4 regions of the Alteromonas australica genome follow, and region 4 is predicted to be linked to each of the others. Evidence: predicted binding sites of a transcription regulator. Region 4 holds the regulator's gene; each other region holds the start of a gene.
The links. Region 4 encodes LexA, which represses DNA repair genes until DNA is damaged. Its sites were predicted from a motif close to TACTGTATNNNNATACAGTA; they were not measured.
Positions count from the first base shown of each region.

Region 1: the regulator LexA is predicted to act here: its motif matches at 3,563-3,582, upstream of dinB (DNA polymerase IV).
Region 2: the regulator LexA is predicted to act here: its motif matches at 1,411-1,430, upstream of recN (DNA repair protein RecN).
Region 3: the regulator LexA is predicted to act here: its motif matches at 2,642-2,661, upstream of EP13_RS17225 (YebG family protein).

Region 1 is NZ_CP008849.1:3,642,929-3,650,926, reverse strand. It holds gene nqrE (NADH:ubiquinone reductase (Na(+)-transporting) subunit E) at 1-485, shown strand, start outside; gene nqrF (NADH:ubiquinone reductase (Na(+)-transporting) subunit F) at 506-1,738, shown strand; gene EP13_RS15910 (FAD:protein FMN transferase) at 1,864-2,889, shown strand; gene nqrM ((Na+)-NQR maturation NqrM) at 2,899-3,132, shown strand; gene dinB (DNA polymerase IV) at 3,615-4,688, shown strand; gene EP13_RS15895 (DUF1653 domain-containing protein) at 4,747-4,995, shown strand; gene EP13_RS15890 (MBL fold metallo-hydrolase) at 5,060-5,950, shown strand; gene EP13_RS15885 (LacI family DNA-binding transcriptional regulator) at 6,097-7,104, opposite strand; gene EP13_RS15880 (gluconokinase) at 7,173-7,691, opposite strand; gene EP13_RS15875 (GntP family permease) at 7,952-7,998, shown strand, end outside.
Region 2 is NZ_CP008849.1:1,605,151-1,613,148, reverse strand. It holds gene dps (DNA starvation/stationary phase protection protein Dps) at 1-411, shown strand, start outside; gene EP13_RS07160 (hypothetical protein) at 612-1,262, shown strand; gene recN (DNA repair protein RecN) at 1,471-3,156, shown strand; gene EP13_RS07150 (outer membrane protein assembly factor BamE) at 3,281-3,637, shown strand; gene tmpT (thiopurine S-methyltransferase) at 3,714-4,379, shown strand; gene EP13_RS07140 (DUF445 domain-containing protein) at 4,347-5,633, opposite strand; gene EP13_RS07135 (arsenate reductase family protein) at 5,660-6,136, opposite strand; gene EP13_RS07130 (DUF4097 family beta strand repeat-containing protein) at 6,695-7,363, shown strand; gene EP13_RS07125 (sugar O-acetyltransferase) at 7,397-7,963, shown strand.
Region 3 is NZ_CP008849.1:3,945,474-3,953,471, reverse strand. It holds gene EP13_RS17235 (sensor histidine kinase) at 1-472, shown strand, start outside; gene EP13_RS17230 (methyl-accepting chemotaxis protein) at 628-2,202, shown strand; gene EP13_RS17225 (YebG family protein) at 2,308-2,595, opposite strand; gene EP13_RS17220 (GAF domain-containing sensor histidine kinase) at 2,892-4,070, shown strand; gene rpsF (30S ribosomal protein S6) at 4,219-4,620, shown strand; gene rpsR (30S ribosomal protein S18) at 4,632-4,859, shown strand; gene rplI (50S ribosomal protein L9) at 4,886-5,338, shown strand; gene EP13_RS17200 (MOSC domain-containing protein) at 5,406-6,044, opposite strand; gene EP13_RS17195 (RNA polymerase sigma factor) at 6,176-6,751, shown strand; gene EP13_RS17190 (hypothetical protein) at 6,744-7,250, shown strand; gene EP13_RS17185 (DUF4097 family beta strand repeat-containing protein) at 7,263-7,998, shown strand, end outside.
Region 4 is NZ_CP008849.1:4,221,900-4,229,897, reverse strand. It holds gene EP13_RS18445 (TonB-dependent receptor) at 1-1,828, shown strand, start outside; gene lexA (transcriptional repressor LexA) at 1,968-2,594, shown strand; gene coxB (cytochrome c oxidase subunit II) at 3,273-4,349, shown strand; gene ctaD (cytochrome c oxidase subunit I) at 4,359-5,972, shown strand; gene EP13_RS18425 (cytochrome c oxidase assembly protein) at 5,991-6,578, shown strand; gene EP13_RS18420 (cytochrome c oxidase subunit 3) at 6,600-7,481, shown strand; gene EP13_RS18415 (DUF2909 domain-containing protein) at 7,502-7,711, opposite strand; gene EP13_RS18410 (SURF1 family protein) at 7,744-7,998, shown strand, end outside.

The DNA of each region.
Region 1 (7,998 bases), 580 kb from region 4:
GTGTTGCCGTTATCGTGGTATTGGGTATTTCTGTACCGGTTAACCAAGTTATTTATGTCAACATTCTTGCTCCAGGCGCATTAGCATGGGCAGGTTTCCCTGAAGCTGACCTTAGCTTCCTTAACTTCCTAACGTTTATCGGTGTTATCGCGGCATTGGTACAGATCCTAGAGATGAGCTTAGATAAGTTCTTCCCTGCGTTATATAACGCACTAGGTATCTTCCTTCCGCTTATTACCGTTAACTGTGCGATTTTTGGTGGTGTAGCATTCGCGGTTCAGCGTGAATACAACTTTACCGAAAGCATTGTTTACGGCATAGGTAGTGGTATGGGCTGGGCACTAGCCATTGTGTTGCTAGCGGCAGTACGTGAAAAGCTGAAGTATGCTGATATGCCTGATGGCGTTCGTGGTCTGGGTTCTGTATTCATGATCGCTGGCCTTATGGCGCTCGGCTTCCAGTCATTCACTGGTATTCAGCTGTAATAGAGCTCGGGAGCATATAAATGAATAACGTAGAAATATTTCTTGGCGTCGGCATGTTCATTGCCATTGTATTGGCGCTAGTATTTATCATCATGTTTGCCAAGTCTAAGTTGGTACCAAGTGGTGATGTAACCATCACTATTAACGGTGACCCAGACAAGGCAATTAAAACTGCACCGGGCGGTAAGCTTCTTGGTGCACTGGCTGACGCAGGTTACTTCGTATCATCTGCATGTGGTGGCGGTGGCTCATGTGGCCAGTGTCGTGTCGACGTACACTCAGGTGGTGGTGAAATTCTACCTACTGAACTCGACCACATCACGAAAGGTGAAGCGCGCGAAGGTTGCCGTCTTTCATGTCAGGTTGCGATTAAGCAAGACATGGAAATCGAACTTGAAGAGTCGGTATTTGGTGTTAAGAAATGGGATTGTGAAGTTATCTCTAACGATAACAAAGCGACTTTCATCAAAGAGCTTAAGCTTAAAATTCCTAACGGTGAAAGCGTACCTTTCCGTGCCGGTGGTTACATTCAAATTGAAGCGCCAGCGCACCACGTTAAGTACAAAGACTTCGAAATTCCAGAAGAGTATCGTGGCGATTGGGAGCGTTTCGGCTTCTTCGACATCGAGTCTAAAGTAGACGAAGAAACCATTCGTGCTTACTCAATGGCAAACTACCCAGAAGAAGAAGGCATTATTATGTTGAACGTGCGTATTGCTACGCCGCCACCTAATAACCTAAGCCTACCTGCTGGTAAAATGTCATCGTACATTTGGAGCCTGAAAGAAGGTGACAAAGCGACGATCTCTGGTCCATTCGGTGAATTCTTCGCGAAAGAAACTGAAAATGAAATGGTCTTCGTAGGTGGTGGTGCAGGTATGGCCCCAATGCGTTCACACATTTTCGATCAGCTTCGTCGCTTAAAGTCTAACCGTAAGATGAGCTTCTGGTACGGTGCACGTTCACTTCGTGAAATGTTCTATACAGAAGATTTCGACGAGTTAGCAGCAGAAAACGATAACTTTGAGTGGCATGTAGCCCTGTCAGATCCTCAACCGGAGGACAACTGGGAAGGCTACACAGGGTTCATTCACCAAGTACTTCTAGAGAACTACTTGAAAGATCACCCTGCACCAGAAGACTGTGAGTTCTACATGTGTGGACCACCTATGATGAACGCGGCCGTTATCAACATGCTGAAAGATTTGGGTGTTGAAGACGAAAACATCATGCTAGATGACTTCGGTGGTTAATCTACCAAGCTAAAACAGTTATTAAGCATATTAAAAGGGGCGCAAGCCCCTTTTTTGTTGAAGTAAAATGTCCAGCTTAGATAATAGACATATAACTTTGTGCAAAGAGAAGTAAGGATAATAACGTGATCCGTTTTGCAATTAGAATTTTTCTCGCCTTTTTTGCAATAGGTATTTTATTCCTAGCAAGTTGCAGTGAAAAAGGTCAGCCTGTGGTGCACCTACAAGGGCAAACCATGGGAACCACCTACAATGTCAAATATCTTGTAGATGAAGCGCCTGTGGAGGGGTTACAGGCTGAAATTGATGCCCGTCTTGTTGAAGTAAATAAGATGATGTCTACTTACGACCCAACATCGGAATTATCGCGTTTTAATCAGTATCGTTATACCGATAATTTTGAGGTATCACCGGACACCCTATTTGTTATTAATGAAGCGCTGCGCTTGGCGAATTTAAGTGGCGGTGTACTTGATGTTACTGTAGGGCCATTGGTGAACGTGTGGGGTTTTGGCCCAACCAAACGACCAGAGAAAGTACCAAGCCAAGGGGAAATCGACGAAATTAGAGATTACGTGGGTTATCAGAAACTTTCTACTACACCAACGGGTCTTAAGAAGAGCCACCCCATGTTATATGTGGATTTGTCTACCATTGCTAAAGGTTTTGGCGTTGACGAAGTGGCAGAGATACTGGAAAAACGTGGCATTGAAAATTACTTGGTAGAAATAGGTGGTGAAATGCGCGTGAAAGGAGAACGTGGCGACGGCAGCGAGTGGCTTATTGCTATTGAAAAGCCGGTCACTACTGAACGCGCGGTGCAAAAAGTGGTGTCTATTGGTGAAAATGCGGTGGCTACATCAGGAGACTATCGTAACTACTACGAAGAAGATGGCGTACGTTATTCACATTTAATTGACCCTACTACGGGAAAACCCATCTCTCACAACTTGGTGTCGGTAACCGTTGTTCATCCTTCTTCAATGACGTCAGATGGTTTGGCTACCGCATTTAATGTGATGGGGTGGGAAGAGGCGATTGCGGTTGCCGAGCAAGAACAACTTGCGGTATTCCTAATTCGTCGTACCGAAGACGGATTTGAAGAGTATGCATCACCAGAATTTGATAAACTGGTTACAGTTCATAATTAGGGGGTAGCGATGTCTACATTTATTCTTGCCTTTGGTTTCTTTTTAGTGATGGTATTAGCCATGGCTGTGGGCTACCTAGTTCAAAGAAAATCTATTTCTGGTAGTTGTGGTGGCCTAGGTGCGCTAGGGATTGAAAAAGCCTGCGACTGTCCAGAACCGTGTGACCGCAAAAAGTCGCGTATGGAAAAAGAAGAAGCCCGCCAGAAAAAGCTAAACGAGTGGAAGCAAAACCAAATTTTGTAATGCTTCGCCTTTCGTTGGCTTAAGATCTAAAAGCGCTGTTTGATACTCATCGACAGCGCTTTTTGTTGGTGAGTATATCTATAAGTTCTTTAATGTTGAGGCTTATTGAAGCTGCCGAATAATGTCCATTGATTGATGAAGGACCCTACTAATTCTCATACCATGTTTGAACTTTCTAAAAACGATAACGTGCTTATTTACTTGGTTGAAATGTGATTGTTCGAGCCATTTGATAAATTCTGTATGTAAGTTACTTACAATATAGCTCAATCGTTTTACACTCTCAATTATGCCTTAATTTAATTGAGCGCTAATTAGCGTTTAATTTGCATTATTTGTACTTTTCATAAAGACGTTAATTATGTGTGTGAGCGTTTAATTCTATCTAGAGTCCACAAGGAGATAGTGTAATTCAACGTTATTAGTAATATACTGTCTTTTTGTACAGTTTTACGTTTAAAGCTAAAGAATGAAGGCGGACAATGCGAAAAATTATCCACGTCGACATGGATTGTTTTTACGCCGCAGTTGAAATGCGCGACAACCCTGCCTTGCGTGATATTCCCATTGCCATTGGTGGCAGTGCCGACCGTCGTGGGGTTATCTCTACCTGTAATTATCCCGCCCGCAAATTTGGTGTACGTTCGGCCATGGCTACCGCGTATGCGTTAAAGTTGTGCCCCAATCTTACTTTAGTGAAAGGGCGCATGGAGGTGTATGCCGCTGAGTCGCAAAAAATACGTAAGATTTTTGCTGACTATACTGACCTTATTGAGCCCTTATCATTAGACGAAGCTTACCTAGATGTTACCAACAGTGAGTTTTGTGGGGGCAGTGCTACGTTAATTGCCGAAGAGATACGCGCGCGTATTCAAAACGAATTAGGTCTTACTGCTTCCGCCGGCGTGGCCCCCTGCAAGTTTGTGGCAAAAGTGGCCAGTGACGAAAACAAACCCGACGGCATCTGCGTGATCACGCCAGATAAGCTAGACACATACGTACGAGAAATGCCCCTCAAAAAAATTCCGGGCGTGGGCAAAGTCACCATGCAAAAGCTGCAGCGCATGGGGTTGAATACTTGCAATGACGTTAGGCAATACCCTTTCGAGCGCATTCAAAAAGAGCTTGGAAAATTCGGTAGCGTGTTGTGGGAACGTGCTCACGGCATAGACGAGCGTGAACTGTCGGTATCACGTGAGCGCAAGTCTATCGGCGTGGAGCGCACGTTAAATGAAGACATACATACCTTCGAGCAGTGCATCGACTTCTTGCCCCACTTGTTTGAAAAGCTTCAAGAGCGAATGGATAATCACAAAAAGCGAACGGGCAAACCGGTACGCATTCGCACGCAGGGCGTGAAGCTTAAGTTCAATGACTTCCAGCTAACCACGGTTGAACATCGTTATGGGGCGTTGGATGAAAATTATTTCCATACCCTAATGGAAGAGGCCTTTGAGCGCGCAAAAGGCCGAGGCATTCGTTTGGTAGGCTTGCACATAGGGCTAGCAGTCAACCAAAGCACCCAGCAGCTTATTTTGCCTTTCGAAGACGTTTAATTAGGCTGTGTTACACGTATACTTGTTATTTTTAAAGCGCTTCCTTTCAAGGGATAATATGAATACCAAACAACTTAAAACCCCCGGTCGTTACAAGCACTACAAAGGCAGCTTGTATGACGTGTATGAAGTGGCTACCCATTCAGAAGATGAAACTAAGCTGGTTGTGTATCGACCTTGTTATGGGGAAAAGGCGTTATGGGTTCGCCCTCTAGAAATGTTCTTTGATACAGTAGAACAAGACGGTATTGCCCAACTTCGCTTTGAATATGTGGGCGCAATACCTGATGATGAAAAAATGATCTAATAGTGAAATTAACCCATAGTGAAACTGGTCTTGATTCAAACAAGCCCTACACAAGGAAATAATAATGAACACTGTCCCACGTTCTAAAAACATGGTCATGGCTGCGTTGTTCGCCATTGTCCCATTTGCATTCTCAGCCGTTAACACAGCAGTAGCGCAAGACCAATTTGCTGATGTAGAAGTGAAAGCCACAGCGATTAAAGGCTCGGTGCACATGTTAACGGGAATGGGCGGCAACATTGGAGTATCGGCAGGCGACGATGGTATATTGATTATTGATGATCAGTTTGCGCCACTGGCAGAAAAAATTGCCGCGCAACTAGGCCAGTTGGGAAATAATGCGCCTAAGTATGTGATCAATACCCATTATCATGGCGATCATACTGGCTCCAATGCGTTTTTTCACAGCCACAAAGGCGCCACTATTTTAGCGCACGAGAATGTGCGAATTCGTTTGGCTAATGATGAAAAAGTGAAGCCCGAAGCTTTGCCTGCTATCACCTATGAAGACGGCATTAAAATACACTTTAATGGCGAAACCCTTCACGTTATGCACTTAGAAGTTGGGCATACCGACGGTGATAGCGTAGTGTGGTTTGAACAGCCTAATGTAATGCATACCGGTGATTTGTTTTTCAACGGCATGTTTCCTTACATCGACCAAGGTGCCGGCGGTAATGTAGAAGGCTACATGGAATCGGTAACGCAATTACTTAAAAAAATTGACGATGACACCGTTATTATCCCTGGCCACGGTAAACTTAGCTATAAAGCGGAATATAAGCGTTTTCTCGCAATGATAGACGAGACTTTCAACTATGTTAAAGCGCTAAAACAGGAAGGTAAAACCCTCGATGAAGTCAAAGCCCTAGGCCTTGAGGAAAAATGGGCAGATTGGAGCTGGAATTTTATTACCGAAGAGAAGTGGATAACTACACTCTATACCGATGCTTAAAAACAACGCTGCTTTTAATATTGAATAAATGGGCAGGGGAGTCTTCTTTACTGCCCTGCCATTTACTTAAAATGGCACTATCACTGGGTCTTTGGGCACCAGATTAAAGTGCACCGATTCTAAGTGCCGAATCTGCCAGATGTCTACTAAGCGGTTTCCCGTATTTTAAGCTCAAAGGGTAAAACTTGGCTCGCTTGTTCAACGTCTTCGCCTTCAATTAGCGCTATCAATGATTCGGTTGCCATTTCCGCCATTTCACGGCGTGGGACTGAAACTGTTGTTAGGGCAGGGTAAATTGAACGTGAAAAACTCAGGTTGTTGAAACCGCAGATATCGATATCCTTGCCGGGCTTGATACCTCGCCTATTGCATTCCATTACCGCGCCGGCAGCAAGCTCATCACTCACAAAAAATAGCGCATCAGTATCGGGCCATTTATGTAACGTTTCTGCGAGCAGCTCTGCGCCAGCTTGAAATGAGGCATCAGCTCTAGAGGAGAGATATCGCTCGGCAGATAGCCCTGCACTGTTAAGCGCGGATTCCCACCCCTGTTTTCGCAATATTGCTCGCCAATCTAAAAACAATGAGCAAAAAGCAATATTGCGGCGCCCTTTGTCGATGAGATGTTGGGTCATGGATTGTGCTGCTAATGCGTTATTAACCCCATAGTTAATATCAAAAGGCTCGCTAGAAATATCCATTATTTCGGCGACAGGTGTCCCTGTGGCTAACAGCATTTTTCGCGTTTCTGCAGTATGACGCGTCGATGTAAGAATGAAGCCACTCACGTTCTGCTGAATATAAGACTCGACAGTGCGCTCTTCCCCAAGCTCGGTATAGGTCGAATCACCAATCATAAGTGCATAATTTGATTTATCGGCAACGGCCTTCACGCCTAACATCACATCGTTAAACACATTGTTGCCAAAAGACGGAAGCAATAACGCAATGGTTCTATTATTGTCGGAGCAGAGCGATTGAGCGGCGCGGTTCGGAATATAGTTTAGCTCTCGAGCAGCCTTTTTAATCTTATTGGCGAGTGATTTTGAGACGCCACTGGCGTTATTAAGCGCACGGGAAACAGTAGTTTTGTGGACCCCAAGGTGATTGGCTACGTCTGATATCTTCGTGCGTGACTTTTTTACCTTATTCATTCTTTAATCTTTTAACGTTCTGCTAGTTTCGATAACCCGCGCGGGCAGGAGTGTTAATGTCGCGGGTCTTACATCGATACCAAAGGGCGAATAAAGTCTTCCGCTTGTTTAGATACACACTCGAGCGACTGCGTCACATCAATAATGAATGCGTTTTCTTTAGAAGGAAGCTCTAAGGCTGCAAACTGACTCTCGAGCATAGCATCACCGTTAAAAAAATGCTCCCGTTGTTTTAATCGCTCACTTAGCACGGACTGTGAAGCATGAAGATAAATAAAGTGGCAGTGGGAAGCGATGTCTTTAGTCAGCACGTCACGATAGGCTGAGCGAAGCGCTGAACAGCTTATAACCACGTTCCGGTCGGCGAGAATGTGTTGCTTGGCAATCATGTTCAACGTAACTAACCATTCCCATCTGTCGGCATCTTGCAGTGGTATACCGGAAGACATTTTTTCTACGTTGGCCTCGCTGTGGTAACGATCTCCTTCCTCGAAAGGCATGTCAAAACGTTCGGCTAAATGCTGGCTCAGTGTCGATTTTCCCGTCCCTGAAACTCCCGAAACGAAAAATACATGGCGGTGGGTCATAAATTTATTTCTCACATTACAGTTCAGGAGTAGATCAGGAGTGAGTCATTTTGTCTCCATTTTATTGATGAATATTAGTTTGGAAACCGGTTGCGTTCAAGGGGTGATTATAATAATGTTACTAAAAAGTTTTCTTGAGTTAATAACTATTTAACATCGACGGGGCTTATCAACTTAGCTCTTAAAGATAGTGAGCAATTCCCACATTATGGCAGGGTCAACATGATGACATTGTCACTAACAGGTACCAGAGAGCACATATGACCGATACCTTCTCCCTTCTTTTTGTCGCTATTTGCAGCATTGT
Region 2 (7,998 bases), 1.7 Mb from region 4:
GATCTTCAACTTACCTTAAAACACATTCACTGGAATGTAGTGGGCCCTAATTTTATCGGCGTCCACGAAATGCTAGACCCTCAAGTAGACGCTGTTAGAGGAATGACAGATACCATTGCAGAGCGCATAGCCACCCTAGGCGGGGTGCCTAAGGGCACACCTAAGGCTATCGTAGAAGGTCGAAGTTGGGAAGATTACAGTCTAGGCAAGGGATTAGTACTCGATCACTTAAAAGCGCTGGATAAAGTTTATGAGGGCGTTAATGGTGATCATAGAACTGCCATTGAGCGTCTTGGCGACATTGACCCCGTTTCTGAAGATATGGTGACGGGTCAACTGGCTGATTTAGAGCAATTTCAGTGGTTTGTTCGCGCGCACATTGAGTCTGGCAGCGGCGAATTGAGTCAATAATCAAAAGACGAAAAAGCAACGTCGTTTGGAAGCGGAAACCTATGGTTTCCGCTTTCTATTACGTATTCCAATCACGAATATTTAGCGGAGACAAACGGTGCTAAACCGCACTATTCTTCACCGCTTAAGATAGCAATTATCTTTATTTTCCGTCATCATTCCCCCACCTTTCTACATTTTAGTTAGATGATTCTCACTGTATGTTATATCACCTTCTTGGAACGCTAAGTGCCTGTGCATTTTTACTAACTTGGTATGGGCTTGCGCATCAATGGCTAGTGATAGAACGAAAAAAAAGAGAAATAGGAAAGGCAACGGCGAGCCTATCGACTAACCAATTTGCCTCTAGTTTTTTCGCATTTTACGCTAACTTTATATTCGGCATCGCGATTAGCCCCTTTAATCACTACTTGGTATGGACCCGACTCGGCGCCTTAATCTTAATTTTGCTTATTCTTTTTAGAATATGGCAAGACAGGCATAACCGCACTGTAAAATGGGTATTTATAACTGCCCTATGCGCATTAACGCTAGGCTTAGTTTCTATGCTTTTTCGACCCTATGAAGGTATTGCACAACTTGGCGCAAATGGCTTGATGCTTGTTGTTACAGCGATTCTTGTTCAAGGTACCCTGCATCAATGGTTAACGTTACGGCGAGCTAATACTGTAGGAACTTTATCTAGCCATCTATTTCGCAGTATATTAATTAAAGACCTGACAACGCTGGCCTTTGCACTAACAATGCCGATAAGTATAGCTTGGCCATTACTGGTGCTTAATGGCGCAAGTGTTGTGACACGAGGCGGGCTGCTTATTCAAATGGAAATAATGAAAAGAGAGCCGCAGTGAAACGTCAATCACTCCCCCTTTGTGCAAAATTTTTTCTCTATTGTTATTACATAGCAATTAACTAACTCATTGATCTTAAAAGCGCTCATTAAATAATCGCTTTAACTTGCTATCACAGCCTAACGCTTTTTACTTTACATTGGCGAAATACTGTATATATTTACACGTACTGTATATATCATCATGTTCAACGTTTGCGAGTGTGGTTATGTTAGCGCATCTTTCTATTTCAAATTTTGCCGTTGTCAAACAGTTATCTGTACAACTAGAGAATGGCTTAACCGCCATCACAGGTGAAACCGGTGCAGGTAAATCAATTGCTATTGATGCCTTAAGCTTATGTCTGGGTGAAAGAGCCGACGCTAATGCGGTGCGCAAAGGGGCAGCAAAAGCAGAAATTATTGCCCATTTTTCGCTAACCGATAACCATAAAGCAAAACATTTCCTTAACGAGCATGAACTCACTTCTGACGAAGATGAAAACAGCTGCTTTATTCGACGTATTATTTCAAAAGAAGGGCGCTCTAAAGCCTTTATCAACGGGGTGCCTGCCTCGCTTCAACAGCTTAAAGGCTTGGGTCAATCTTTGTTGGCTATTCACGGCCAAAATACCCATTTACAGCTGCTTAAGGAAGATTATCAACGTCAATTAGTGGATAGTTTTGCGTCGCACTCCTCCTTGCTTAGTGAAGTAAAAAGTACATTTTCTCAGTGGAAACAAAAGCAAAACACCCTGACAACGCTTAAAGCGCAGGCACAGCAAAGGGAGGATCGCCTGCAGTTATTAACTTACCAAGTCAAAGAGCTGGATGAATTTGCCTTAGAGCAAGGAGAGTTTGAAGAGCTTGAAATAGAGCATAAGCGATTAAGCAACGGCCAAAGTTTACTCGAACAAGCTCAAACCAGTGTGTACAACTTGTATGAAAGTGACGAAGGGAATGCCCTTTCAGTCATTCAAAATAGTATTGAAAGGTTAGGCGAATTAGAAGCGCACGATGCAACCTTAACGCCTATCATATCCATGTTAAACGATGCTTCAATTCAAATTGAAGAAGCCGCCAGTGAATTAAGAAGTTATTGCGATCAATTGGAAATTGATCCCTTACGCCTTCAGCAGGTTGAAGCTAGGTACGCAAAAGCCATGGAGCTTGCGCGTAAACACGCTGTCATGCCTGAGGCGTTGTTTTCTCATCACCAATCCCTAGTCAGTGAGTTTACTGCGCTGGGTGAACAAGAGACTTTGCTAGGTACGCTGGAATTAGAGGTTGAGCAAAGCCACAGCGCTTATCTCCTGGCCACCAAAAAGCTCTCAGAAAGCCGGTCTATAGCTGCATCGAAGTTAGCCAGTGCAATTGAAGCACAAATTCAACAAATGAATATGCCCCATGCAAAAGTGAATATCGGCGTTGAATACGATGAACTGAAAAAACCGGTGAGTTATGGCCTCGATACTGTGCAATTTAACGTGTCTACCAACCCTGGCCAGGAAACAGACAAATTAGAAAAAGTGGTCTCAGGAGGCGAACTGTCACGCATTGGTTTGGCAATTCAGGTTATAGCAAGTGATAACCATGCGACGCCGACGATGATTTTCGATGAAGTGGATACCGGTATTAGCGGCCCCACGGCGTCTATTGTAGGTGGTTTATTAAGACGCTTAGGAAAGGCTCACCAGGTCATGTGTGTGACACATTTACCTCAAGTTGCAGCACAAGCGCACAATCAGCTTTTCGTCACCAAGTTAACCGATGGTGAAAGTACAGAAACTCAAATGCTAGCCCTTACAAAGCAAGACAGGATAGACGAACTGGCTCGCCTATTGGCTGGTGACAAAGTCACCAAATCAGCCTTAGCGAACGCAAAAGAGCTACTTAAAAGCGCATCATCGAACTAAAATGCAGTTGATTGGTCATAGTTGTCAATGTAGCATGCCTTCGCGCTTGCAATAAAATAGCTTAGGTTTTAGATTTTTATAAACCTTTAGGCACTAACAAAGGCAATACTGGACTTAAAAACGCATGAAGTTGCAACATCTTTTAGTAATACTTGGCATTACCCTAACCTCTACCGCTTGTACGAACTGGATCTATCGCATTGATGTCCCTCAAGGGAACTTCCTTGATGAGCGGGACGTTAAAAAACTACGCGTAGGCATGACGAAAGAGCAAGTCAAATATGTACTGGGAAACCCGGTGGTTAAAGACTCTTTTGATGATGACACTTGGTATTATGTGTATGACATGAAAAGAGGTATGAGAAAGCGTGGGGAAGATTTTCAAAAACAAATGACCATTAATTTCGTCGATAACAAAGTAGATACCGTAGAAGGTGACTTTGAACTATCTGAAGAATTTAACGTCCCTCTAGACAACTAACATAAACGATGAGGCAGTTAACTTAACTGCCTTTTTTGTGCTCTACCGTTTTACTACATCACAGTGAGGTTATTCTATGGAACACAATTTCTGGCACAGTAAGTGGCAAAATAATGAGATTGGCTTTCATGAACCCACAGGTAACCCATTTTTGGTTAAATATGCCGATGTGATATTGAATACATCACCTGCCCTGCCCCCACGCATTTTTGTACCGCTTTGTGGTAAAACAAGAGACATTGCATGGTTACTATCTCAACAGTGCCAGGTGATAGGCGCTGAGTTAAGCGAAATTGCTATACAGCAACTATTTGAGGAATTGGGCGTTATCCCAATCATTCGGGAATTTGCACATGGCAAAGTTTATCAGAAAGATACGTTAACCGTTTTTGTGGGTGACATTTTCACGTTAACGAAAAACGACATAGGTCCAATATCTGCGGTTTACGATAGGGCTGCCTTAGTGGCACTACCAGAGGCCTTAAGAGCACAATATACTCAACATATAGTGGCACTCACCCAATGTGCTCCTCAACTTATAGTGTCATTTGAATATGACCAAAATGCCATGCCTGGGCCGCCGTTTAGCGTAAGTGAAGACACCGTTACCGCTTTGTATCGTGAACACTACAAGGTTGAATGTATAGAGCACTCTAATCTAGAGGGCGGGTTGAAAGGTAAAGTTAATGCCAACAACTTGGTTTTCACGTTAACTCCCAATAAGACGCTCGACCGCAAATAATATAGCACCGATTAAACCACCCACTAGGGTGCCATTAATACGCACTTTTTGCAGATCTCGCCCGATATTAAGTTCAACTTGCTCGGCCATTTCTCTTTCATCCCAACTGTTGATGGTATCTCTAATATGCCGGGTTAAGAAGTCAGCTAATTCTGGTGCCATGTATTTTGCCGCCTCGCCGATATGGGTATTAAATGCCTGTGATAAATCACTGTTTTCAGTAAGGCTAATACCCAACTCTTGAAGCCAGCGAGAAACCTTGGTTTCTACCAGCCCCTCACGTGCTTCTAAAGATGCCAGAAGCCAAGCGTGAAAACGTTGCCAACTTTTGTGAATATAACCGTTTAGGGCGGGGTCGTTAACCAATTGCGCTTTGTACCTGTTAACCTTTTCCTCCATTAAAGGGCTGTGCTGAAGTTCATAAAGAAATTCATGCACCTGTTCATCAAAAGCGTGTCGAATTGGGTGCTCTGCGTCATGATAGATATCGTCAAGGATGCTGGAAACGGCCTTAACAGCGATAAGTGCTCCCTTTTCACTTAACCAACTTGAGGGAAGAATTTTTTCCACCCGGCTATATTCTGTCTTTAGCCATGCCACTAAGGTTTCAGCAATATACTCTTGCGTACTAGACTGCGACATTAAACTGGCAAGTTTGCCAAGAACCTTATCGAGCACAACCTGATGCTGCCGCTCTTTTGTTACCGAATTTAAAGAAGTGACCATGAGTTGCCGTAAGTCGATTTGCTTTAACCCTTTATGTGCCGTTTTTGCGATAAAGGCTTTTACCGGCTTGTCGTCAATCACCCGCAATATTCCGCTTAATGCATCACACAAGAAGCGACTTAATCGTGTACTGTTATTTACGTTAGATAGCCACCTCCCTGCGCCTTTCGCAGGATCACTTTCTTTAATCAGCTTCTCAATTGCCGTGGCGTGAAAAAATTTATCCTTAACAAAAAGGGATAAGTTATCAGCGATTGCTCGCTTATTATTGGCCACAATATTGGTATGGGGAATGGGGTATCTAGCAGGAATAGGCTTAAATAAGGCGGTGACCGCGAACCAATCGGCTAGCCCACCAACCAATGCAGCTTCGCTGGCCATTTTTATCAACCCAAGCCACCAAGCACTGGCGAGCTCTGGGAAAAACTTCGGTATCAGAATAGTGCCGACAAAAATACTCCCGGCTACCACTAAACACCACAATGCTAACTGCTTTGCTTTTCGCAACTGAACTTGCTTTTGATGCACTGTGATCTCCTAACCTACCTACTCATTTATTTGTGTAAAACTCGCTGCCCTGACGTATCGATAATTAGCGTACCATCTTCTTTTTGGTAAGGGCCCGTTGGCCATAGAGGTAAAATATCCAAAATAGCATCACTAGGCCTGCACAAGGCAACCACTTCTTGAGACGGCCGTTTTGGCACTCTCGTCGCCTCAACCTCATATTCATCAACTGATATGCAAACCATAGGCCTATTCACCAAAATGGGGTGAGCTAACATAGCTTCAAAGAGAACATCATCCGTCACTGATTCATCTAAAAGCCCTAGAGCGCCTGCAGGCGATTTTGTGGTTCGAAGCGCCTGCCTTGGTGTTATCTTCGCCGCGCTTAGCAAATAATCGAGTTGATCCCCATCCCAACCTTCTTTTACATATTCAATAACCTGCGGGCTGTACCCTGCATCTCTTATTATTTGAAGTACATTGCGAGAAGTGCCGCACTCTGGGTTATGGTAAATGGTAATCACCCTTATCTCCTTTACGTAAATTATTCGCTATAACAATATCCTACCTCTGTTACCAAAATATGGACAATCATCAAATAGTACCCCATGCGACTGTCCAATATGTGTTTTTGACTGACCCATTTTTTCTTCTTCAGTTTTGACTGTCCAATCCCGTTTGACTGTCCAATCCCGTTTGACTGTCCAATCTGTCCTTCTTCAGTTTTGACTGTCCAATTCCGTTTGACTGTCCAATCTGTCCTTCTTCTGTTTTGACTGTCCAATTTATCTTATGACTGTCCAATCTGTCTTTTTGTACTGGAGACGGCTACAGGAGAGTTATTTGAAAACTCAATAAGTTAGTCAAAATGACCACTCCGTAATCATCCTGACTAATCCGCATTTCTCACAAGAGGAAAAATATCAGTAACACATTGAATAATATGAACTATATAACTTGGCACAACTTGTGGTTACTTTTTTACAGCTTTGGCTAATATCCATCTTGGTTTTAGCATCTGTGCGAGGAGCCATACCTCATCATGTGCTTTTCAGTGAACAAATAACAAAATAGGAATAATCATGTCTCATCACCGTACCTTACTGGCCGCAGTGCTCATTTCTTCTACTTTTTTAACCGGCTGTATCATTCAAGTTGGTGACGCCAAAGCCAATAATGGAGACGGCTTAAGCAGCCTCTTTGGCAATATTCATGTGGAGGAACACGAGCATGCAGGTGAAATTTCATCGGTTAACGGTAACGTGTCTTTAGACCATCACGCTCACGCAGAGCAGGTCAGCATCGTCAACGGGGATCTCGATATCGAACAGCACGTGAATCTACGCGCAATCGATATTGTGAATGGTGATATTAACGCAGGCGACCACCTGCAAGTGCGCGCAGGAATAGCCACTGTCAACGGTGACATAAACCTTCACAAAAACAGCCAGATAGAAAACAGCATTACTTCTGTAAACGGCGATATAAATTTAGTTGGCGTAACGGTGAAAGAAGATATTGAAACCTTAAATGGCGATGTTAATCTTTCAGATATGAGTGTTATCTTCGGTGATATCACCTATAAAAAACCAGATTCTAAATGGTTCGATTCCGATGACAAACCAACATTAACGATAGATAAAACCGTTAAGATTCATGGCAGTATTATATTAAACCGTCCTGTCTCCTTGGTTTTTGAAAATCCAGCGCATCACCAGAAAGTAGTTGAAAGTTACCATGTTGAACAGTAAGGTCAGTGGCTATTTTCACCGTTATCGTAAGTTATGACTGAATTAGAAAAAATGCTTTCGGGGGAAATGTATTTCCCCTCAGATAAAACCCTCACAATGATGAGGGTTGCCTGTCGCCAACAACTCGATGTATTAAATCGCACCTGCCAAAGTGAACATAAAACCCGTACCCAACTGCTTAAAAAGTTGTTTGGTGGTACAGGCAAGCGTCTTTATATTGAATCTACGTTTAAGTGCGACTATGGTGAAAACATCTTTGTTGGCGAGAGCTTTTACGCCAATTTTAACTGTGTCATTCTTGATGCTGCACCCGTCACTATTGGTGACAACTGCATGCTTGCCCCCCAAGTCGGGCTCTATACCGCTACTCATCCCATTAACCCCACTCAGCGTGCGACCGGCGTCGAGTTTGCTAAACCCATCACTATTGGCGATAACTGTTGGATAGGCGGCATGGCAGTGATCAACCCTGGTGTGACACTTGGAAACAACGTGGTTGTGGCATCTGGTGCTGTAGTAACGAAAAGTTTTGGTAGTAACCTAGTTATTGGCGGCAACCCTGCTCGAATCATCAAAACGATTGATCCTGACGCCTCTTAAACACCGCGCCTTTAACGTAAAGGCGCGGCTTAAGT
Region 3 (7,998 bases), 280 kb from region 4:
TAGTTTTTCATACCCGAGCGCAGGCAAGCGTAGTGCCGTAAGCCTAGTGGAAGCTGTGAATTCCGCGGTAAAACTGACAGCCAACTTACATAAGTACAAAAACAGCGTTAACTTTATTGCGCCTTCTCATGATGTGCAAGTACTAGGAAATGCTGGGCAAATTCAACAGGTATTGGTGAATTTACTTACCAATGCTATTTACGCTACACCTGAAGGGAAAAGCATTTTTATTCGCTTAGACGAGACAGATACGTTGGCCATACTCAGCGTTGAAGATCAGGGGCACGGCATGTCAAAAGATGTGATAAGTAAAATGTTTACCCCATTCTTTACCACGAAACCGCCGGGGGATGGCACGGGATTAGGGATGTCTATTTCGTTAACCATTATTGAAGAGCACGAAGGCGAAATTGAAGTGGTGAGCCAAGAAAATCAAGGGACAACCGTATCGGTTTCGCTTAAACGTGCCTAATTCACCTCGGTACGTATTTGATAGAGAGTGACTTTTTAAAGATGCTACTTTAGTATACAAATTTGTGAATTGTGTTCTAGGCTTATTGTTATGCCTGACAATAACGAACAATTTGTATCACGCTGTGATAACGCTTGATGGAGATAGCGTAAACTATGAGAAGTAATCAGCCCGTCACTCAACGCGAGAACGTATTCCCTCCCCACTACCGTCTTATATCCGCTACCGACCGCCAAGGTGTTATTCAGCACTGCAACGATGAGTTTGTGGAAGTGAGTGGCTATTCCCGCGAAGAGCTTGTGGGTCAACATCATAACCTTATTCGACACCCTGATATGCCAGCATCCGTTTTTAAAGAGATGTGGGCGACCCTTCAGGCGGGAAAAAGCTGGATGGGGCTGGTTAAAAACCGGTGCAAAAATGGCGATCATTACTGGGTGTCGGCGTTTGTGACGCCTGTGTATGAAAATGGCAATATTGTGGGCTACGAATCTGTCAGGATCGCAGCCCAAGACCACGAAAAAGAAAGAGCGCTAGGAATTTACCACCGCTTACAGGAGAATAAATCGCCGGTCAGTATGATGAGTAAAGCCGCTTCTTTACTCGCTTCCGTCTATCCAATATGGCTCATTGGTATCTTACTTGCGATAGGGGCGGGGGTTGCATACGGCGCGTTCGCAGGCTTGTTAGCCCTGATGGCTTCCCTTGTTATGCTCTCATGGCAAAGTAGCGTTAGCCGCGCGCAATGGAAGGGGCTTTTAGCGTTAAGTCCCGCTAGCTACAGCAACGATATTGTGGCGCAAACCTATTATCAGGATGTGAACTATATTGCTCAAGCTAAGCTAGTACTTGCCTGTGAGCTAGCCAGAACTCGTACGGCGCTAACGCGAATTAAAGATGCTTCATTTGGGCTAGAGACAATCGCATCCACCACACATTGCCAAGCAGAAACAACCAGTGCCGCCGTAGTACAACAAAATCAGGCGACACAGCAAATTGCATCTGCCGTTACCCAAATGAGCCAAGCCATCCAAGATGTGGCTCAACGTGTGGAGGCCAATGCTGCAAGTGCGCAAACTGCAGCAGACAATGTTAAAACCGGTAATGACAAAGCTGAGCAATCCATGCAGGCTATTTTGCAGTTACGTCAAGCCGTAGAATCTATTTCTCATACAGTAACAGAACTAGCCCAATCCACCTCTGATATTGGCGAAGCTGCCAGTATTATTTCCACGATTGCCGATCAAACCAATTTGTTAGCCCTTAACGCAGCAATAGAAGCCGCTAGAGCAGGTGAACAGGGAAGGGGCTTTGCTGTGGTGGCCGATGAAGTGAGAACATTAGCCTCAAAAACACGAGAGTCCACGGATAAAATACACAACATTATTCAAGAATTAGAAGCGCGTACCGAACGCGCTGTAAAAGTGTCAACGGAAGGGCTAAGTTCAGCAGAACACGGCACCGAAATTGTTGAAGAGACTCGAGGGGCGCTTAAAGAAATTAACAATGCAGTTTCTGGTATAGCCTCTGCCACTGTTGAAATGTCGTCAGCCGTTGAACAGCAAAGTACCGTGGCCGACCATATTAATCAGCAGCTTGTAGAAGTGGCTGACGGTGCGCAAGACACCCAACAAGCCTCTGAAGCGTCACTCAAAGCCAGTAACGACCTTAAAACAACAGTAGAACAAGTGCATTCGCTTATTCTCCGTTTTAGCACTGACAAGCGCTAGACTCATCTGTGGATAGTTGCCCGCGCGAAACGTAATTCATTCACTACGTAGCGCAGGCAAATCGTTTGAAAAGCACTTTGCTAACGGTAGGTCACCTCGCCGTGGTTAACCGTTAGCCTTTAGCTTTACCACTTCGGCGCTTTCGTCTTCTAAGACGCTCTGTGCCGTTGCACCTTTAAATATCTTAGCCACTTTATCTTTGCTTTTTGCCAACATAATAGAAAGCTCTTCAGCAAGGCTATCGTCTAAGTTAATGCCTTTCGCTTGAATGTATTCTGCTAGCTGGTCGGCAGCGTCAAGCATTTTATCGTATTGATCGGCTTCTTTTTTATCGGTAGTTACCAATTTTTCTACCCCTTTGTGTGTAACAACATACTGTGTGGTAATGGCCATGGTAGGTCCCCTGTTTTTTAAAAGACACAAAAACTGTACAGTATTTTACTGTATAAATAAACAGTTAATTTTGAGGTTTATACACGTATTTGGTCGCCTAGCGAATATCAGCGCCCACCACCGCGCTTGCATAACTTTTGATGCGGGGAACTGGCAAAGTCTGTTATTCTGGGAAAAGCTTCGCCATTTCGGTAGATTTCGCGAAACACCGATGTGTTTAAGTGATGCTGACCCACTACTTTGTCCACGCATAGGAAAAAGACAAGCGACAGAAATTCGGTAGGAAAGGAGATGTAATGCAACAGGCCATTCAACAAGATATTGCTGCCATCCAAGCTATTGAAGCGGTACCGCATATCATGAATATTCTGTCAGAAGCCACAGGGTTACGCTTTATATGCGTCGCCAGAGTCACCGAAGATAATTGGACCATGTGTTCGGTACTCGACAAGGTAGACTTTAATTTAAAGCCTGGTGATGAGCTTGAAATCCAAACCACGTTTTGCAGCCAAGTTCGCCAGTCTGCGAAGGCCATTGTAATAGAAGAAGCCTCTAAAGACAGCCAATATAAAACCAGCCCCATTCCTGTCATGTATGGATTTGAGAGCTATTTTTCTTACCCAATATACAAAACCGACGGCTCATTTTTTGGCACCTTGTGTGGGTTAGATCCCACCCCTACCGCATTAAAAACAGCAAAAATTGATAATCAAATAGCGTCATTTGCTGAGCTCATCTCTCGCCAACTTGAGGTAAACGATCAGCTTAGTTCTGCCAAATCCGCTTTATTCGATGAGCAGTCTGCGGCGAAATTGCGAGAGCAATACATTGCTATCCTAGGCCATGATATTCGTACGCCTTTATCATCGTTAAAAATGGGCGTGGACTTTCTCTCTGAAACACTTTCCGATGGCACTACCCAAAAGGTACTGAAGCGCATGGATAACAGTGTGAATAAAATGAAGCGCCTTATTAATGATGTGATGGATTTCACCCATGGTAAAATGGGCAAAGGCATTACCCTAAATGTACGCTCGTCTGAGACGCTTCAAGAAGTGTTATTGCACGGTGTAAATGAATTGGCTACGCTACACCCCGAATGCCATATTAATACCAATATTCAGGTTTCTGGGCCTCATTATTGCGACCCAGAACGCATAGGCCAATTGCTTTCGAACCTGCTGATTAATGCTATTGTCCATGGCGACCATGCCCACCCTATCGATGTTTATGCCGGTAAGGTGAATGGCGTGTTCACCCTTAGCGTAGCTAACAGCGGTACCCCTATACCAGAAGACACTAAAGCGAAGCTTTTCCAACCTTTTTGGCGGAATAAAAATGCCAAACACTCGGGCGGGCTAGGATTAGGGCTTTTCATCGCCTCTCAAATAGCCGAAGCTCATCAAGGAAAACTGTCAGTGGTGTCAAACGAACAGGCAACGGTGTTTACTTTCTCTGCTAACTTACGTCGCTAAATACGCATTAAGCGGTTTTAGTCGGTGATTAATGCTTGTGCAATTAATTGCCTGCGCGTATAATGCGCGCCCTTACAGCCAACCCAATTCGTTCCTTGTCTCCATACAGTCGGCTGTACTGTCGAGGCTACAACCGTAAGGAGCTATAATGCGTCATTACGAAATCGTATTTATGGTTCACCCTGATCAGAGTGAACAAGTACCTGGTATGATCGAGCGTTATACTACAATTCTTAAGCAAGACGGTGGTCAGATTCATCGTTTAGAAGATTGGGGCCGTCGTCAACTGGCTTACCCAATTGAAAAGCTGCACAAAGCCCACTACGTACTAATCAATGCTGAAGCCACTGCAGAAGCTGTTGACGAACTGGAAAATGCTTTCCGTTTCAACGACGTTATCCTACGTAACATGGTAATGCGCACTAAGAACGCTGTAACTGAGCCTTCTCCAATGATGAAAGAAGAGCCTCGTCGTGAGCGTCGTGACGATTCTGCACCTCGCCAAGAGCGCGCAGAAAAGAAAACTGAAACCACTGAAGACAACGCTTAAGGAGATCACTCATGGCTCGTTTTTTCAGACGTCGTAAGTTCTGCCGTTTTACTGCAGAAGGTGTGACTGAGATAGATTACAAAGATATCGCTACTCTTAAGAACTACATCACAGAGAGCGGTAAAATTGTCCCTAGCCGTATTACTGGTACAAGCGCAAAATATCAGCGTCAGCTGTCTTCTGCGATTAAGCGCGCACGTTTTCTTGCGTTGCTTCCGTACACTGATTCACACAAGTAATTTGGCGAACTTAAGGGGTAGCTAAGATGAATATCATCCTACTAGATAAAATCGCCAACCTTGGCGGTCTGGGCGACCAAGTGACTGTTAAGTCTGGTTATGCTCGTAACTTCCTTTTCCCACAGGGTAAAGCGGTTCCTGCAACAAAAGACAACGTTGAAAAGTTTGAAGCACGTCGTGCTGAACTAGAAGCGAAAATTGCTGAGCAGCTAGCTGCTGCAAATGCACGCGCTGATAAAATCAACGAGTTGGCTGAAGTAACCATCGCCGCGCCTGCTGGTGATGAAGGTAAACTGTTTGGTTCTGTTGGTACTCGCGACATCGCTGATGCAATCACTGCAGCTGGCGTTGAAGTAGAAAAAGCAGAAGTTAAACTACCTACTGGTACTCTTCGTGAGACTGGTGAGTATGACATCGACCTACAACTTCACTCTGACGTAATCACTTCTATCAAAGTGATCATCATTGCTGAAGCGTAAGCGTTGACGTATATGAAAAAGCCGCTCTTTTGAGCGGCTTTTTTGTGTCTATGGGCTTATTTCAGCGCTATTTTTTTGCAATTTTCTCACATTTTTCGCGCCATTCGTCATCAAGCACAGTCAGTTGAGCAAGCGTGTTCGCGAGAACCTTGTCAGCTTTGGTGTGTACGCATTGCATCAAGGTGTTGACGTTCACGCTGTTTTCCTCACGATGAAGTAACGTGACTTCGTCCCCTACGTGAATCTTCCCTGTTTTAATCACTCGGTAATACCAACCCGTTATGCCTCGCTCACCGACAAACCGGTCTAGGTTCGGTATTTCAAAGCGCTGGGATATTTTGTTACATGGCGCCCTTGGCGCGCTTATTTGCAACTCTACCTCGCCGAATTTCCAGATATCACCAATATATACAGTAGCATCATCCATGCCGTCTACACTGATGTTTTCACCAATACTTCCGGCAACGAATTTACCGTCGGGAAAGTGCTTTTGCAAAGTAAGGTAATTAATGGGGGCAAATTGGTGAAGGACTTTTTCTGGCCCTCCATGTAATCGCTTATTCGCCTGATCATCCTCATCTGTCCCATCTTCCCTTACGGTTAATGAAGCAACAGCGGACTTTACAATGCAGCTCGGGGCGCCTCTTGGGCCCAAAGGTTGTGCACGGCCAGCAAAAAGGCCATTAACGGTGAAAACGGCATCCATGAAAACTCCAAAAAAATTGTAGTGACTTTAAACCTTTCTAGTATAGGGTACGACTAACCTAACAATACTAACAAATACGCCAGCCAAAAACCGCGAATGTTCAGGCTTGCTAATAAATAATAGAGATTATCATGGAGCACACCCAACAACGTGTCATACACGCCAGTACGGTGTCGGTATCAAGCGACGAACAGGCTGTTATATCAGCTGCGCAACGAGGCGATAAGCAAGCCTTCAAGGCGCTGTACCATGGGCATGTGGGGCGTGTTTACGCTTTATGTTTTCGCCTAACCGGTGACAAAGGTTTAGCTGAAGATGCGACCCAAGAGGTGTTTATCCAGTTATTCAATAAATTGAGTAACTTTAACGGTCAGAGCCTATTTACTACATGGCTACACAGTGTAACAGCAAATGTCACTGTGGATTATATGCGTAAGCAGCGGGGATGGGTAAAGCGCATGTTTAACCTTGAAACGAGTTCTGCAATGACAAATGTCGCTGAATCTGACAGCGCAGAAGTCGATTTGGAAGCGCTAATCTTACGGTTACCAGAACGCGCGCGCATGGTGTTTGTGCTGCATGCCATAGAGGGTTACCGACATGAAGAAATTGCGGCCATGTTAGGCATGGCGATAGGATCTAGTAAAGCGCAGTTTCACCGTGCGAAGCAATTGATAAAAGGTTGGATGGGGTGTGAAGATGAATGATTTCGACAAACAATTACACGCTAAAATCGACGACTTGCCAACAGAGAAACAGCCACAGCGAGATCTCTGGAAAGGGATTGAGTTGGGACTAACGTCTGAAGCCATTGTAGAAGAAAAAGCGGTTTCGACTAGAGTGTCATCAAATCAGTGGTTCGCACTGGCAGCCAGTGTGTGTTTGGCCAGCGTGTTATGGTTAACGGTTCCTCAGTTTTTCGATACGCATGACAAGGAGAGCCCAGGCTATGCCTTAGTGGAATCAATGAGTCAGCAACAGCAACAGCAAGTTACCAGTTTACTTGCTAGTTATCAAAGTGTGCCTGCGGTAACGGATAACTGGCAAGCGCAAATGAATGAGTTAGACGACGCGGCGTTGGCTATTAAAACAGCCCTTAAAAACGACCCAAATAACGCGGCGCTTATTCGAATGTTACATCAAGTTTATCAACAACAAATTGCCCTAATTGAGCGAGTGCACGCGCCCAAATGGCAGCAAATCTAAGGAGAATTCATCATGAATTTCTATAGCAACTGTTCTACTTATGCACGCGTGCTTTCGCTAAGCCTATTTACCTTAGGCCTTAGTCTGGCAAGTACCCCAGCTGATGCCGGTGAAAAGGTGGATCGTACGTTAGACACTGGCTCCTCACCTAAGCTCGATATAGAGCATGTAAATGGTAAAGCGGATATTCAAGTTTGGGATAATCAGCAAGTCAAGGTGGTAGGCGAGCTAAGTGATAGAACCAATGAGTTCATTTTTGAACGCAAAGGTAACGTGGTTATCATACACGTTGAAGTAAACCGACTTGGCAAAAAGTGGTGGGAAAATAACGACGAAGGCGACGATCTGACCATTTACGTGCCTAAAGACAGCGATATTAATTACACTGCGGTTAATGCCGATGTGTATTTAGAAGGTGTCACCCAAGGTGCCAACGTCGAGGTAGTAAATGGAAATGTGAGTATCAGCAATACAGGTAAACGGGTAAAAGCCGAATCAGTGAACGGTGATATTACCCTAGAGAATGTCTATGGTCGTTTAGATGCAGAGACAGTAAATGGCGAAATACAAGCTGCCCATATAGGCAATGAAATGGTGTCGTTTGCATCTGTGAACGGCGAGATTGCGGTGACGACATCTAGCCCTGATGTCACCGTCGAAACCGTCAATGGTCAGATTGATTTGACGCTACAGACTGTTGATGCGCTATCTATTAACACCGTCAATGGCTATGTAAAAAGCCTCCTTA
Region 4 (7,998 bases):
CGAAGATCATCGGGACCAAGTCACGATTCGAGGTCAAAATACGACAGCAGATTTTTTTGTGGACGGCTTACGTGATGATGTTCAGTATTTTCGCCCACTTTATAACTTAGAGCGTGTAGAAATATTACGCGGTGCCAATGCGTTATTGTTTGGCCGTGGCGGCGGCGGTGGTGTGGTTAACCGTGTGACTAAGGTGGCCGACACCCAAGAAAACTTCACCACCTTGTCAGCAGGGATTGATACGTTTTCTGCAGGGTCAATTAGCGTTGATACCAACAAGGTGATCGACGAAAAAAATGCGTTTCGATTTAACGGCGTGTTCGATGCCATTGATAACCATCGCGACTTCAAAGACGGCGAGCGTTACGCGTTTAACCCTACTTACACATGGCATGTGAGCGAAGATACTCGTGTAGTCGCGTCTTATGAATACGTTAATGATGACCGATTGGTGGACCGGGGCGTTCCGTCACTTAATGGTGCGCCGTTAGAAGGTTACGACAACACATATTTTGGTGATCCTGACTTTAACAACACGACGCTTGAAGCACATATAGCAAGGGTTCGCGTTGATCACAGTCTTTCTCAAAACTGGAATCTTAACGGCTCTTTGCAATTTGCCGATTATGACAAAGCGTACCAAAATCTTTATCCGGTTAATTTTGACGATCAAGCGGGTACCGTCACTCTCGATGGTTATCGCGACACCACTGCGCGTGAAAATGCGCTAGTGCAAGTGAACTTAATTGGTCAAATCACCTCAGGTAACATAGAGCATACGGTGTTAACCGGTGTGGAATATGGTAATCAAGAAACTGCTAACGATCGTCGAGATGCGTTTTTCGCTGATAGCCAAGATGATCAGGTAACCTTTGGGTTTTCTGATCCACTAGTGATTCCAGAGATGACGTTAACCGATGCGGTTCGCGACAGATCCTCAGATGTCACTTTTACCTCAGTATTTTTGCAAGATGAAATCAAGCTCAGTGAGCACTGGATCGTGGTTGCTGGCCTACGCTATGACAACTTTGACATAGATGTAGTGGATACCATCGAAGTGAATAATGGCGCGGACGATGGTAACAATGGATTATTAACGAGCTCAGACTCTCAGGTATCTCCTCGAGCCGGTGTGATTTATAAGCCAGCCGAATCAGTGTCTTTGTACGCAAGCTATAGCAAATCGTTTCTGCCACGCTCGGGAGATCAATTCTTAACCCTTTCGCTTACTTCTCAAGCCTTAGACGCTGAAGAATTTGAAAACAAAGAAATTGGTGTGAAGTGGAATGTATCAGACAGTTTAAGCGTGACCGCTGCTGCGTTTGAAGTGGAACGAGAAAACGGCACAGCTCAGGATCCTAACAATCCAGAAGCGTCAATACTGACCGGTACTGAAACCTCGGGATACGAAATTCAGGTGGTGGGTTCGCTTAGTGAAAAATGGACTATCAATGCAGGGTATAGCAATCTAGATGGGCAAGAAATGGGTCGTATTAGTGACGGTGAACTTGCAAACCGAGATCTTGCGCAGCTACCCGAGCATATGCTTACCGTTTGGAATCAGTATCAAGTGAACACACAGTGGCGGGTTGCCTTAGGGGTAATTTATCAATCTGAGCAATACGCCTCGTTAAGTAACAGTGTTACTCTGCCTGATTTCACTCGGGTTGATGCGGCTGTGTATTACAACTACAGCGAGGACTTGAAGTTCCAGCTTAACGTAGAAAACCTGTTTGATGAGGATTACTTCCCATCAGCACATAACGATAACAACATCTCAACGGGTGAACCGTTAAACGCACGTATTAGTTTACAGTACAGCTTTTAATCATCGGTTAGCCCCTTCAACAAGGCAACCTCAGTGACGAGGTTGCCTTTTTTGATCATGCCACTAATTTGTTTTGCTGCTTGCCATTTATATGTAGGTGTATATACTTACAGGAACTGTATAGACAGACAGGTCTTTTATGCGCCCACTCACAGCTAGACAAACGGAAGTTCTTGAGCTTATAAAAACTACCATGCAAGAAACTGGCATGCCGCCAACCCGTGCAGAAATTGCACGTCAGTTGGGGTTTCGTTCAGCGAATGCAGCTGAAGAACATTTGAAAGCCCTTGCTCGTAAAGGGGTCATCGAAATTCTTCCTGGTACGTCTCGAGGAATAAAATTAAATATTCCTCTTGAAGAAGAATCGATAGAAGAAGCAGGGCTTCCCCTTATTGGTCGTGTTGCTGCGGGTGAGCCTATTCTTGCGCAAGAGCACATTGAGTCTCATTACAAAGTAGACCCTGCGTTATTTCAGCCTCAGGCCGACTTTTTACTGCGTGTTAATGGCATGAGTATGAAGGATATCGGTATTTTGGACGGTGATTTACTTGCCGTGCACAAAACCACCGACGTGCACAATGGCCAGGTTGTGGTCGCCAGAGTGGATGAAGATGTTACGGTAAAGCGTCTTGAAAAACGCGGTCGTGAAGTGCTTTTGCATGCTGAAAACGAAGAGTTTTCACCCATAAAAGTCGATCTTGCCTCTGAACCTTTCTCTATTGAAGGTATTGCCGTTGGCGTAATTAGAAATGCTGACTGGATGTAAGATTCATCCTGTTTGATGAAAAAGCGACCTTTAGGTCGCTTTTTTGTTACCTATCTCATTGCGATTGGTGGATAACACCCTAATCAAACACCGCTTTGTACTTTGAGTACGCGTACACACAGAAAAAGAAAAGCATGGGAAATGTGCCTATTTTCATTTTCTATACCTTCCGCCTGAATGTCTTCGGTTTATGTTTGAAAACATCCACATAAATGCTGTTAGTGTCTGATTGCTGAGTTTAAGTTTGCCTTTCTTGAAAAACAACTTGTTCTAAATAGCCGTTTCAAACAGCCTTTTAACGTTGCCTTAAACGCCTTTCCACCTCGCCCGCACAGCGGGTTTTTACCTATCATGCTGATTAACAAATGAGCAATTTAATGGTTTTTTCTGAGAAAAGACTAGACGTAGCGGTTTTATTGCGCAATTCTTATACTGTGATTAACAAAATAATAACAATGGCTCTAACTTAATTTTACAATCATTGTGTGATTGGAAAGTAGTGAAAGGTAGAGTTCGTTTACAAAAAACCACGAGGCAGGGGTAACGCACGCACATGTTGCGTCAAAAATTCTGCCATTACGGAGGTGCTGAGTGAAACGACACATAACCCGACTGGTCGCGCTGGGGGCAAGTATACCCAGTATACTGTTTTCTACTGCTATATTTGCCGACAGCGAGATGAGTGAAAACTCCTCTCTTAATTTGCGTTACGGCGCCACAGACATTAGCGGCCAGGTTTACGACTTACACATGTTGATGTTTTTCATCTGTGTGGCAATTGCGGTGGTAGTGTTTGGTGTTATGTTTGCCTCTATGTACCTACACCGTAAATCTCGCGGTGCCAAGCCAGCCAACTTTCATGAGAATGTCAAAGTGGAAATTGCTTGGACCATAGTGCCTTTTCTCATTCTTATCTTCATGGCGGTTCCCGCCGCCAAAACCCTGATTGCTATGGAAGATACCAGCGAGGCCGATTTGACAGTCGTCGTTACAGGCTCTCAATGGAAGTGGCACTACAAATACCAAGACAGAGATGTGGAGTTTTATTCTCTGCTGGCGACCCAGCGGGAACAAATAGAAAACAAGTTTGATAAAGGTAAAAACTACTTACTTGAGGTGGACCGCCCTCTTGTTATCCCTACAGGGAAAAAAGTCCGTTTCTTAATTACCTCCGACGATGTCATTCACTCTTGGTGGGTGCCTGATTTTGCCGTTAAAAAAGATGCTAACCCAGGGTTTATTAACGAATCTTGGGCAAAAGTGAATGAACCAGGCATATACCGTGGTCAGTGTGCGGAACTGTGTGGAAAAGACCATGGCTACATGCCGGTAGTGGTTATTGCTAAGCCCCCCGAAGAGTTCGATGCCTGGATGGCCGAACAAGAGGCCATGGCAATTCGAGCAAAAGAAGAAGAGCAACGCTTGTTGTCTATGAACATGTCTATGGATGAGCTTATGCGAGAGGGAGAGCGGGTATATAACGCCACATGTGCCGCTTGTCATATGCCTAATGGTGAAGGCTTACCTGGCGTATTCCCCGCCCTCAAGGGCAGTAAGATGGCTCTGGAAGATCAAGAAGGACATATCAATATCGTGCTGCATGGAAAAGCCGGTACTGCCATGCAGGCGTTCGGAAAAATGTTGAGCTTAAAAGATATTGCTGCGGTGGTGACCTATGAGAGGAATGCATGGGGGAACAATACTGGGGATATGGTGCAAGCTAAAGATGTTAACGACGTGGCCAACGGAAACTAGGAGCGCATGATGAGTAAAGCTACCGATATTATCGCGCCGGGTTCTGCGGCGACTGACACACACGATGATCACCATGATCACATCCCTAAAGGAATAACGAGGTGGTTATTTACCACCAACCATAAAGACATAGGTACCTTATACCTGTGGTTCGCTTTTATTATGTTTTTAGTCGGCGGGGCCATGGCCATGGTGATCCGCGCTGAGTTATTTCAGCCTGGACTACAAATTGTAGAACCGAACTTCTTTAATCAAATGACAACAGTTCATGGCCTCATCATGGTATTTGGGGCTGTCATGCCGGCATTTACCGGTTTGGCAAACTGGCTAATACCTATGATGATTGGTGCTCCAGATATGGCGTTACCACGCATGAATAACTGGAGTTTTTGGATACTTCCGGGTGCCTTCTTAATTCTGTTAAGTTCACTATTTATGGAAGGCGGTGGTCCTGCGTTTGGATGGACGTTTTACGCACCACTTTCTACCACTTACAGCAACGATTCAACGGGCTTGTTTGTGTTTTCGGTACACATCATGGGTATCTCCTCCATTATGGGTGCGATTAACGTGATTGTTACTATATTCAATATGCGCGCGCCGGGCATGACTTGGATGAAAATGCCTTTGTTTGTATGGACTTGGCTTATCACCGCCTTTCTGTTGATTGCTGTGATGCCAGTCCTGGCAGGCGCTGTTACCATGGTACTAACGGATAAGTTTTTCGGTACAAGTTTCTTCGATGCAGCCGGCGGTGGCGACCCCGTTATGTTCCAGCACATTTTCTGGTTCTTTGGTCACCCAGAAGTTTACATTATGATTTTGCCTGCATTTGGCATTATTTCGCAGATAGTACCGACGTTTTCTCGCAAGAAACTCTTTGGTTATGCCTCTATGGTCTACGCGACAGCCTCCATTGCGCTACTGTCGTTTGTGGTTTGGGCTCACCATATGTTTACCACGGGTATGCCAGTCTACATGGAAATGTTTTTCATGTTCGCCACTATGCTTATATCGGTGCCCACCGGCGTTAAAGTATTCAACTGGGTGGCCACTATGTGGCGTGGGTCACTTACCTTCGAAATACCGATGATGTTCGCCATTGCGTTTATCGTGTTGTTCACTATCGGTGGTTTGTCTGGGCTAATGCTGGCTATTACGCCTGTGGATTTCCAGTATCACGACACCTATTTCGTGGTAGCGCATTTCCACTATGTTCTTGTGACGGGAGCTGTGTTTTCCATCATGGCGGCGGTGTATTACTGGCTGCCGAAATGGACTGGCAAAATGTACGACACAGGATTGGCGAAATGGCATTTTTGGTGCTCTTTAATTTCCGTCAATGTGCTCTTTTTCCCTATGCATTTTGTAGGTTTGGCAGGTATGCCCCGCCGTATACCCGACTATGCATTGCAATTTGCAGACTTTAATAAGTGGATTAGCTTAGGGGGCTTCGCCTTTGGTTTGTCACAGCTTATTTTCTTGGCCCTGCTAATTAAGGCTTGTAAGAAACAAGGTGAGCCTGTGTCAAACCAAGTATGGGAAGGCGCCGAAGGACTAGAATGGGAAATCCCATCTCCAGCGCCTTATCACACGTTTGAAACACCTCCCACAGTGAAATAAGACGAGAGGGGCGAAATCATGACTCAGGCAAACGCAAACAACAAAATGGTCGTTAAATTACTGATTATTGTGGTTGGTATGTTTGGGTTTGGTTTCGCCTTAGTCCCCCTCTACGATGTATTTTGTGATATTGCTGGCATTAATGGTAAAACGGAGAACTCAGCAGCCTCTTATCAGTCCATAGAAATAGATGAAAACCGTCACGTCACGGTGGAGTTTATCACTCGGACTAATACGGGTATGCCGTGGGAATTCAGAGCTGAAACCGCTCGGGTAAACGTTCATCCGGGGGAATTGAGTACCGTTAATTTCTATGTAAGAAACCCCGCTTCAACAAATATAGTCGCGCAAGCTATTCCCTCTGTGTCGCCTGGCACCGCGGCCTTGTATTTAAACAAAACGGAATGTTTTTGCTTTAATCAACAACCTTTAGAAGCCGGGGCAGAGGCGTATATGCCCATGCAGTTTTATGTGGATCCTCAACTCCCAGAAGACATTACCTATTTTACGTTGCAATACACCCTTTATGACGTCACCGCCAGAGCGGGCGACCTCAAACCAAAACAGAACCCCTTTATTGTCCCTCAGCCTGAAACTGGAAAGTAACTAAGCTGAGATAAGGAGAGCATGATGCAACAAGAGTATCAAAAATATTACGTACCTGCGCAAAGCCCCTGGCCTATAGTAGGTGCAGTTGCCCTTTTCCTCATTGCGGTAGGGGCGGGAAACTATGTGATTGAATCAACCAAAGGCGAGTCGGGTTACGGTGGGCATATTTTACTTGCTGGCATCGCCGTATTATTGGTGATGTTGGTGGGGTGGTTTAAAAACCAAATTGATGAGTCTATGTCTGGCCTGTACAGCGATCAGCTGGGCCGTTCCTATCGCCAAGGTATGAGTTGGTTTATTTTCTCGGAAGTCATGTTTTTTGCTGCATTTTTCGGCGCGCTCTACTATGCACGTTTTATTGCTGTGCCCTGGCTGGGAGGCGCATCAAACAATGCAATGACCAATGAAGTATTGTGGCCTACTTTTGAAGCTATGTGGCCCTTAACGACTACCCCTGGTGGCATAACCACAGAGCGCATGAGTGCCGCTGGCTTGCCTACCATTAATACGGTCATTTTGCTGGTGTCCTCCATAACCTTACATTTTGCACATGTGGGTTTAGAACAAAACAAACGCAAGCAGCTTACCGTCATGTTGGGTATTACCATTTTATTGGGGACGGGTTTCTTGTTCCTGCAAGTTGAAGAATATATCCACGCATATCGTGATCTTGGGCTTACCCTTCAGTCGGGCATTTATGGCAATACCTTCTTTATGCTTACAGGCTTTCATGGCATGCACGTTACCTTGGGTACTCTAATACTTATTGTGCTGTTTTTCCGTGTGCTTAAAGGGCACTTTACCCCTGAAAACCATTTCGCCTTTCAAGCAGGCAGTTGGTATTGGCATTTTGTCGATGTGGTGTGGGTCATGCTCTTCTTGTTTGTGTATGTGCTGTAGCGCTGTACCGCTATACGTCCTTAATAAGGACGAGGGTTTGGCGTAATTAATCCGGTGCTTATGGCCAGCAAGATAACAATCACAATAATGGCTGACGTGAGCACTCTGCGACCAATGTATTTGCTCATTGGCCCTTTTTTGTGGTCATTTTTAATCATGACCCGCATCGCTAAAAAGAGGTTTACCACCATGTATAGAACTAAAGCAAATAACACAATTTTAATCAGCATTATGACCTCTCAGTAAGCGGGAGGGGTTGCTGATGACACAACGTACTCCCGGGATTTGGCTTGCTGCAACGTTTATTCTTATTGTCGTCATTGCGTTGAGTTCTCTGGGTTTTTGGCAGTTACAGCGCATGGCTCAAAAGCAACAACGTTTGGATAGCATAACGGAAAAGCAACAAAAAGAAACCGTTGGTTTATTAACCGCCTTGCAGCTGAACGACCCCCGAGATGTGGATGTTAATTTCACCGGTAACGTCGATAACCAGCATCTTATTTTAGTGGATAATCAA